DNA from 2 places in the Sporofaciens sp. St.21A7 genome. Region 1 is predicted to be linked to the other one. Evidence: riboswitches for the same ligand, from Rfam matches in the RefSeq annotation. Region 1 holds a riboswitch; the other holds the start of a gene.
What was found. A riboswitch is a leader RNA that binds a small molecule or an ion and turns the genes downstream of it on or off. The one in region 1 is predicted to bind thiamine pyrophosphate.
Positions count from the first base shown of each region.

Region 2: linked by a shared signal. The riboswitch ahead of thiM (hydroxyethylthiazole kinase) and the one ahead of AC6I3O_RS19800 (energy-coupled thiamine transporter ThiT) in region 1 are both predicted to bind thiamine pyrophosphate.

Region 1 is NZ_BAAGFN010000001.1:4,001,773-4,006,799, reverse strand. Features, by position in the region: gene AC6I3O_RS19815 (ASKHA domain-containing protein) at 1-1,090, shown strand, start outside; gene AC6I3O_RS19810 (C-GCAxxG-C-C family protein) at 1,108-1,557, shown strand; gene AC6I3O_RS19805 (aminoglycoside phosphotransferase family protein) at 1,572-2,582, shown strand; TPP riboswitch at 2,611-2,716, shown strand; gene AC6I3O_RS19800 (energy-coupled thiamine transporter ThiT) at 2,715-3,278, shown strand; gene AC6I3O_RS19795 (TVP38/TMEM64 family protein) at 3,563-4,213, shown strand; gene AC6I3O_RS19790 (sulfurtransferase) at 4,234-5,027, shown strand, end outside.
Region 2 is NZ_BAAGFN010000002.1:63,164-68,190, forward strand. Features, by position in the region: gene thiD (bifunctional hydroxymethylpyrimidine kinase/phosphomethylpyrimidine kinase) at 1-284, opposite strand, end outside; gene AC6I3O_RS26780 (HAD family hydrolase) at 379-1,038, opposite strand; gene thiE (thiamine phosphate synthase) at 1,035-1,676, opposite strand; gene thiM (hydroxyethylthiazole kinase) at 1,663-2,484, opposite strand; TPP riboswitch at 2,788-2,893, opposite strand; partial or broken gene AC6I3O_RS26795 (ABC-2 transporter permease) at 3,298-3,951, opposite strand; gene AC6I3O_RS26800 (ABC transporter ATP-binding protein) at 3,920-4,807, opposite strand; gene AC6I3O_RS26805 (sensor histidine kinase) at 4,952-5,027, opposite strand, start outside.

The sequences.
Region 1 (5,027 bases):
GGTACGTAAGCTTCAGGAGGCGATCGTGAATTCAATCAATGGCATGATCGAAGAGGTATGCAAGGAAACAGCGGTAAGCCGGGAGGAGATTCGGGAAATCGATGTGGCGGCAAACTGTACCATGATGCATATGCTGTTGGGAGTCGATGCAAGGTCTCTCGGGAAATCGCCCTACAAGCCGGAGTTTACAGAGGCAAAAGAGCTGCTTGCCCATGAGATTGGAATCCGGGCGGCAGAGGATACGAAGCTGTACTGCCTTCCCCAAGTGTCTGCCTATATTGGAGCGGATATCGTGGCAGGGGCTTATGTCTGCCAGCTTTGGAAGGAGCAGGGGAATGTGCTCTTCATCGACATCGGGACCAATGGAGAAATCGTCCTTGCAAACCATGGACGGCTTACATGCTGTTCCTGCGCGGCTGGACCTGCGCTGGAGGGAATGAATATCAGCTCCGGGATGCGGGCGGCTGAAGGGGCGATCGAAGATGTGGAGATTATGGAGCAGGGAATCCGTCTAAGGGTCATCGGAAATGGGGAGCCGGCGGGACTCTGCGGGAGCGGAATCCTTGCTGTGGTGAAGGAATTATTGCGCACGGGAATCGTGAAGAAGACAGGAGTGTTCGTGAAGAAAGAGAAACTTGAGGAGACCGATTACCGTTATCCCATGATCCGCATGGATGGGACGAAGCGGGAATTTGTCCTGTGTGAGGAGCCGCAAATCGTGGTGACGCAAGGAGATGTGCGTCAAGTGCAGCTTGCCAAAGGAGCAATCCTATCCGGGTTCACCGTTCTTTTAAAGAAGGCAGGGCTTAGGATGGAGGAGCTTGATAAGGTGATGATTGCCGGGCAGTTCGGCGCGCACCTTCCGGCAGAGTCCTTAATCGGGACAGGAATCCTTCCGCAGGAGGCAGCGGGAAAGCTTTCCTATGTGGGAAATTCGTCCAAGACGGGAGCCTATATGGCGCTTTTGTCCCGGCGGGTGAAACAGGAAATCGAAACTTTGGCGGAGAAGATGGAGTATATGGAGTTGGCGGAAACCGAGAACTATGAGAGGATATTTGCGGAGAGCATGATATTTTCCGAGGTAAATTGAAGAATAGGAGTGAAGACATGGAAGAAAAAGTAATTGCCGAACAGTTCATGAAGGGTTATGACTGTTCACAGGTCGTTGTGTCCCATTATGCGGCAGAACTTGGCATCTCAGAAGAATTGGCGAACAAAGTAGCCGCCTGCTTCGGAGGCGGAATGCTTCAGGCGGATACGTGCGGGGCATTCACAGGGGCGCTTATGGTGATTGGGTTAAAGTATGGACATTATGATTCAGGGAAGCTTCAGACACAAAAAGAAGTAATGATGGCAAAGAGCGGGGAATTCAGGAAAAAGTTTTTTGAAAAACACCCTACATGTAACTGCAAAGAACTGGTGGGCTATGATGTCTCTACGCCGGAAGGGTTCAAGGAGGCAGTGGAAACGGGAAGGATGATGTCCTTCTGCCCGAAGCTGGTGAAGGATGTAATCGAGGTGTTAGATGAGATGCTAAAATCTTCTCACAGTAAATAAAGAAGGATGAAAATATGGACAGAATTACAGGGTTAAGGGAATACATTAACTCAGAAGAAGTGAAAGAAAAATTGGGCATTCCCCGCCGGGAAAAACTGGAATGCCGTCTGTTGGCACAGGGAGAATATAATATTAATTATGTGTTCGTGCATCCCTTGTCAGAGAAAAAATTGATTCTCAGGGTGAATACAGGCAGTCAGATGCATTTAGAGAATCAAATCGAATATGAATACCATGCGTTGAAGCTATTGGAAAATTCAGGCAGGACTCCCCGTGCCGTCTATGTAGACGGAAGCAGGGAGAAAGTGGAATATGGCGTCATGGTGATGGAGTTCCTCGAAGGGCATGCTCTCGACTACCGTCAGGAAATGGAATGTGCGGCGCAGTGCCTTGCGGACATTCACAGTGTTCCGGTGTCAGAGGATGCAGGGCTTATTATGCCAGAGAACCCGCTGCAGGCGATTCTGGACGAATGTAACGAGATGGCAGAGACTTACTATCATTCCCCTCTTGGAGATATGTCAAAAAAACAGATGATAGGGCGGATGCTAAAGAGCGGGCAGCGGATGTTGAATCAAGTTTCCGTATCTGGCGGATATCGGTGCTGTATCAATACGGAGCTGAATTCCGGGAATTTTTTGATCAATGGTAAGGGGAAGGAAAACTATCTGGTTGACTGGGAGAAGCCGCTGTATGGCGACCCGGTGCAGGACTTGGGGCATTTCCTTGCCCCGACGACGACCTTCTGGAAGACGGACGTGATTCTTGGAGGGGAGGAGATGGACCATTTTATCCGGCAGTACAAAGATTCTGTAGAAGGCAGGTATGACGTACAGGGAATCGAAGAACGCCTGAAACTGTTTATTCCGCTTACCTGCCTCAGAGGAATCACATGGTGTGCCATGGCATGGATACAATACCAGAATCCGGATCGCTTGATTTGGAACGAAGGAACCTTCCGCAAAATAGAAGCCTATTTAGAGGATGGATTTCTGAAGAAGCTAGAGACTTCATTTTTTGCTTGACTTTTTCCGATTATGGACGTATTCTAAATATGTTGCATAGGGGTGCTTAGAATGGCTGAGATGTATGCAGAGCATACGAACCCTTCAAACTTGATCCGGGTAATGCCGGCGTAAGGAAAGGAGAATTTCATAATGTCACAAACTAATTCTGTCACAGGCAGGAGTGCGTCTTCTGCCGTCAAAAAGCTCGTTTTTTCTGCAATGGGAATCGCACTTGCAATGGTCACTTCCTACATAAAGGTATGGGAGATGCCAATGGGCGGTTCGGTCACGCTATTATCCATGCTGTTTATTTGCCTGATTGGTAATTGGTTCGGAGCCGGTTACGGAATCCTCACCGGGGTCGGATATGGCTTCCTGCAATTTATTGCAGACCCCTATATGATGTCCATTCCACAGGTACTTTTTGATTATCCCCTTGCTTTCGGTGCATTGGGATTGTCGGGATTTTTCAGCGGCAGGAAATATGGGCTGCAAATAGGTTATGTTGTAGGCGTGTTGGGTAGATTCCTGTGCTCAACGCTGTCCGGCGTGTTCTTTTTCGCCGCATATGCGCCGGAAGGAATGAATCCATGGGTGTATTCTTCCCTGTACCAAGGAAGTTACCTCGGGGCAGAAGGGATCATAACGCTGGCGATTATATCCATACCGCCTGTGGCAAAGGCGTTGGATACGGTGAAGAGACAGGCGATGTAATTTTTTAGAAAAAGATGGGGCAGTTGGGAGATGTTTCTATTTCGGCATCACGGACTGCCCCATTTTTTCTTTTATATATTAATAAAATCTATAATTGAATTAACATATATTTTTTTTCAATTAGACGCGTATATTTTCCCATGATAATATAAAAAAGCAAAAATTCTATATGTATTTATTTACAGAAAGAGGGGAAATATCTTATGAAGAAGTTGTGAATAACAGAGCAGAAAAAAAAGAGCTGGATAGGGAAAGCAATCATCGTATTGCTGTTCGCCGCGGCAATACTTGCATACATGTGGATCCCATCCGTGCATGACTTATACAATGAGATTGCCCGGATGTTTGCCAGCGGTGATTTTACCGTGGTACGAAACTTTGTGGAATCTTACGGCGGTTATGCGGCGGCAGTGTCATTCGCACTGATGATCTTACAGTCTATCGCAGCGCCTCTCCCGGCATTTTTGCTGACATTTGCCAATGCGAACCTTTTCGGATGGTGGCAGGGAGCGATTCTTTCATGGTCCAGCGCAATGGCAGGGGCGACGGTCTGCTTTTTCATTGCGCGGATTTTAGGCCGCGACGTGGTGGAGAAGATTACCAGCAAGGCAGGGTTAAAACAGATTGACGTTTTCTTTGAGAAGCACGGGAGGTTGAGCATTTTGATTGCAAGGCTGCTCCCGTTCATTTCCTTTGACATCGTAAGCTATGCGGCGGGACTTACGTCCATGTCCTTCTGGAGCTTTTTTGTCGCGACAGGAATCGGGCAGCTCCCGGCAACGATTATTTATTCTTATGTAGGCGGTATGCTGACCGGAGGGGCGCAGATGCTTGTGACGGCGTTGATGATACTTTTTGCTTTGTCAGCGTTGATTGTACTTTTCAGACAGCTTTATGTGGAACGACAAAAGAAAAAAGAAGAATCATTTTTATGAGTGAAGGAGAGTATTCCATTATGAAAAAGAAACTATTAAGCGTATTATTAAGTGTGACAGTAGCAGCGGCTCTTGCTGTGGGATGCAGTTCCAATCCGGACGACGCAGAGAAAGCTCCGGAGAATACCGCGGATGAGCAGAAAGAGGATACCGATGCAGCGGATGATACATCAGACGATACCGCAGACGTAGAACCTGTGGAGCAGCGGACCGTGTATGTTACGCCGGAGTGGGTGAAAAGCGTCATTGACGGAAACCAGGCGGGCTATGAGGACGCCGTGATTGCAGAGGTCACATATACAGGCGTGCTGGATGACAGCGAGTCTTATAAGAAAGGACATGTCCCGGGGGCAATCCTCGTGGGAGATACGGAAGTGGAGGATGCAGAAGGAACGGAAGAGAAGCCCTATAATCTTCTTACGCCGGAAGAAGTTGAGTCTTATATGCTTTCCCACGGCATTACCAAGGATACTAAGGTCATCTTGTATGGTGAGGATGTTTCTGGTGTAGGCCGTGTGGCATACGCTTATCTCTGGGCAGGCGTTGAGGATGTCAAGATCTTGAATGGCGGCCTGAAGGCATGGGAGAAGGCCGGCTATGACCTGGAAACGGATGTGAATGAAGGAACGAAAGCAGATAGCTTCGGCACAACGGTTCCGGCCCATCCGGAATTCTGGGTATCCATTGAGGATGCAAAAGACAGGCTTGAAAATGATGACAACTTTAAACTGGTAAGTATTCGGAGCGAGGATGAGTGGCTCGGAAAGACAAGCGGCTATAACTACATTGAGCGGGGCGGCGAGCCGGAAGGCGC
Region 2 (5,027 bases), on a different contig from region 1:
TAGAAGCGCAGCCGCTTGGCAATCTTCTCAATCAGTCCGCAGGAGGCCACCATACCGATCTTCACCGCATCGGGCGGGATGTCCTCAAATACCGCGTCAATCTGCTGTCCGAGAAAATCGGGCGTCATCTCTACAATTTCTCTTACACCGGTGGTATTCTGCGCTACCAGCGCCGTAATGGCGCTCATGGCGAAAACACCGTTCATGGTCATCGTTTTCAGATCGGCCTGAATCCCGGCGCCTCCGCTAGGGTCTGTCCCAGCGATTGATAATACTGTTCTCATTGCTATCTCTCCTTTGCATTATTTTTATTAAGCGACGGAAAGTGGTGCCCCCGATCCGCCGCTTGAAGCTTTCGGATGTCAGGAAGTAAATTCCTTAAACCGGAAGGAGCTTCTGAAGTTTATCCAGCTGCGCCAAGTCTTTCAGGTATACATCGGACAGAACGCGGATTTCTTCCTGATTCTTTTCATGGCTGTCACAGACCGCCGCCACAGGGAACCCGGCTTCTTTCGCCGCTTTGATGGCATAGAGCGCGTCATCAAACACAACCGTCTCTGACTTTTCTGTTCCCAGGAAGCGAAGCGCCGCCTCAAAGATATCCGGCTCATCCTTGCCGTGTCCCACTTCATTGCAGGTGAAAATCTCGCCAAAATAAGACAGCGCTTTGCACCGCTTCAGAGCGGCCTCCACCAGATACCGGTCAGTGGCAGTGGCGATACACAGCTTGACGCCGCTTGCCCTAAACCGCTTAAGCAGCTCCTCCACCCCCGGTTTCAGCGGAACCTCAAAACAGTAATACCGCTCCAACATGGCGTTGACCCCATCCATGATCTCATCAATACCAAGCTTCACGCCATACTCGGTCTGATAGTAGCGGGCCGCCTGGCGCAGGCTCATATTCTTAAACACCTCGTTCAGATTCTCTTTCGGCTCATATCCGATAGAGCGCAGATAAGTCTCTCCGATGGTGTCCCAGATAAACATGGAGTCCAACAGCGTGCCGTCCACATCAAAAATCGCGCCGCGAATCCTCATGCCCTCACCATCCCCTCTGCCAACAGGCGAAGCTTTCGGCAGGTATCCTCAATATCCTCCGCCGAAAAAATGGCTGATACCAGGGCCACACCGTCCACACCGCTGCCGGACAGCTTAAGAAGGTTGCCCCGGTTAATGCCTCCGATGGCCACAACGGGCACGTCAACCGCATCGCAGATGGCGCGTAAGGTCTCATTCGTCATCTGATCCACATCTGTCTTCGTGCTTGTGGGGAACACCGCCCCCAGACCCAGATAGTCCGCACCGTTCCGAACAGCCCGTCGTGCTTCTTCCACCGTATGGACAGAGACACCCAGGAGCATAGCGTCCCCCACCCGGCGGCGAACCTCGCCCGCCGCCATGTCCTCCTGGCCCACATGGATACCGTCCGCCTGGCAGGCGATGGCGACGTCCACATTGTCATTCACAATGAACGGCACGCCATACCGGTGGCACAGGGCACAGATATCTTTGGCCTCCTGAAGAAACGCCGTCTCATCCATCTCTTTCTCCCGCAGCTGCACACAAGTCACACCGCCCTTCAATGCCGCCTCCACCTGCTCATAGAGCGTCTGTTCCCCTGTCCAGGCCCGGTCAGTAACGGCATAGAGCAGCATATAGCGTTTATCGCACTTCATAATTTGCTCCTTTCTCCAACCTTGCAGGAGTCAGGCGGTACATGGCGTCGATGATATAGTTCCGATAGGAAGCGTTGCCGTCCAGTTCGGTCATACGCCTGTGGGCAATCTCCCCGCACAGACCCATGGCGCACACGGCTGCGGCTGCCGCCTCAAGGGGATGCTCCGGGTTGGCGGTGACAAAGGCCGCCGTCAGGATGGAAAGCTGGCAGCCGGTCCCGGTAATAGAAGACATCTCCGGATGGCCGTTGCGGATACAGAATGCCCGCTCTTTGTCCGCCACGATATCAATGGCTCCGGTGACAGCAATAACCGCCCCGGTGCGCCGGGCCAGTTCCCTGGCAAAGGATACCGCCCCGTCCAGATTGTCTTCTGTCACCCTGTCCGCCACGTCGGCATCCACCCCTTTGGTGGTGCCGCTGCCGTAAGCCAGCGTCTTCATCTCCGAGATGTTGCCCCGGATTACCGTAAGCTTTAGCTCCTCAAGCAGCCGAAGTGCCGTATCCGTCCGCAGCGCGGAGGCCCCAGCTCCCACCGGATCCAGCACCACAGGATGCCTCAGCTCGTTGGCACGCTTCCCGGCAGCAAGCATAACCGGGATGGTGCGCTGATTCAGTGTGCCGATGTTGATAGCCAGCCCTTTGCAGATGCCGGTGATTTCCACGGCATCCTCCGGGTCATCTGCCATAATGGGTGAGCCGCCGCAGGCCAGCAGCATATTGGCACAGTCGTTGACAGTGACATAGTTGGTGATACAATGAACCAGGGGTGACTTCCCCCGTACATTTTGAAAAATCTGTTCAAACATAGTATGATACTCCTTTGTAAAATAAGAGAAAACATCCCTGCATGGCGGCGCTTTCCCGGTTGATGGCAGGCCGATATCGTCTGCCAAGTACAACTTTGCATTAATCTTGAAGTAATAGTGCTCGATATTCGTGTCATCTGTGCGTCTCTTAACCGACGGCGTAGCGGGCTACGTCTAGGTTAAGAGACGTGCAGATGGCGCGGATAGCGAGTGCTTATTACTCAAGAATTAATGCAAAGCTGTACTAGCTGCAAAAACTCAACAAAAAACAGGAGACATCTGCATAGCATGCCCCCTGAAAAAGTACCGATCTCCACGACTTCCTCCGGCGGCATTATCCGCATCAGGTTCAAGGGTCGAAGGTCTACCTTCCTCTCAGCCTGTCACACAAGCTCCCCTGTTTATTTTGTTATAGGAATTATATCATTCCATTTATTGCTTTGCAAGTGACTGTCTTAAGAAAAATGAATTTTATGTGAAGCCTATCTGCCTATCTTAAGCGACAGCTTCATGAAATAGACAAGCCCTCCTTTTCTCTATAATCTCACAATGCAATATAAAACTTTCCTGTCTCCTAAAAACAAAAAAACTTCACCAAAAAGCAAAGTTATTTCTGTTCCAAACTACATCCAGCATAAGCTGTCTGCCAAAATTAAAATATTGCATCTATCTAAAGTATAACATGCAAAGCCTCTGATCCGTATGGATTCCTCATACCATACCGGACTATTCTGTACCACTTTGACTCCATAAAGAAAAGGCTGGATACATTTTGCATAAATATATACTTTCTTCTCTTAAATTCTCTTTTCATCACCCGTTTATTTCCTGCTTATAAAATATTCTGCAGCTTATTCTATACATTGTGTAAATCCAGATCGCCGCAATCAAGGGAGACGCACATAAAATTGTAAAAATAAGCTGATCCGTGATTTTCACACCGAGCATCATTAATATTTCATACACCATAAAACATATTCCCAAAGGAACAGCAAATGAAATCAGTAAAAGCATACGCCCCTTTTCCGCACCATACTTAAAGACCAATGGAATAGACATACTTCCGAAAATAACCGAGACGATGAGTCCGACAAATCCCATAAAAAGCATTGTTACTATCCCTTCCATACTTAACGCCATCTTATGCATAGCCACTCCCCCTGCCACACCAAAAATGGTTCCTACGCAAATACCAGCAATACAGAAAATAATAAGAACAATAAATTTGGCCTTAACTATATCTTTTTTACATATCGGCATAACCAAAGCATATTTAGACTATTTACAATGATCATCAAACGTAAACGTTGTTACAATCATCATGCTGCATAACACTCCTGATGAAATAATATAGCTTTCCACCCCCGAAACCATAATCAAACCAATAGCAAACACCAGTAAGATTAACAGCATCGACTTTGCATTATGACCAATATTATATAAATCTTTTAAAATGAGACTCTTCATTTGACTGCTCCCCCTTTACATACATCAAAAGCATATCTTCTATCGATATTGTATCTACCATAGCATTTTTATATTTTCTTTTTGCCTTTTCCTTATCCCCAACAAGTATGTTCCATCTGGTCCCATCCTTCCGGCACGCTAAGATATCTGCTTTATCAACTTTCTCAAACAAGCCTGACTCACATCGAATTACCCCGTAACCATTGTACAGGTCACTTTTCCTCTTAGAGAAGATAACCCTCCCACGATGAATGAATGTAATATAATCTGCCACTTTTTCCAGATCTGTAGTAATATGCGACGACATCAAGATGGAACGCCCCTCTTCTTTGACAAATCCTGCAAATATCTCAAGAATATCATCCCGCATAACCGGGTCAAGTCCGCTCGTTGCCTCATCCAGAATTAACAACTTCGGCCGATGCGACAATGCAGCAGCAATACTCAATTTCATTTTCATCCCTTTGGACAAGGTTTTAATTTCTTTTATCTGTGGAATACTGAAACGCTCCAGGAGATTCTGATATGTAGGGTTATCCCATTGCTTATATGCTGCAGCACAAATTTTTCCAACTTTTTCTGGTGTCAGTGTCTCGTAAAAATTAATCCCATCAAATACAACGCCTATATTTTCTTTGATCTGTATTGTCGAATCAAGTTCCTTCCCCCAGAATCTTACTGTTCCCTTATCTTTTTTTATAAGACCCAGAATGGCGTTGATTGTTGTGCTTTTTCCGGCCCCGTTTTCTCCTATTAATCCCATAATGGAACCTTTAGGAATTGAAAAGGAAACCTGATCCAGTTTAAAATCCCCATACTTCTTTGTCAAATCCTTAATCTGCAATATTTCATCCATGATCTGTCCTCCGTATCCAGAAACGCAATATAAGTTTATCAACCCTACCTTTCTCCTGCAACAAGGTTGTCCATTTTTGCAGAATGAGGTGCCATATTTGCAGTTAAAGGATCTCCTGCTATCAGGCATTCTATTTTTCAACTTCTAATCCTGTGTTGACAATAACAGTACTGCTGTGAATACATCTTTTTCTACTTTACAAGAGAGATAACCCCCATAC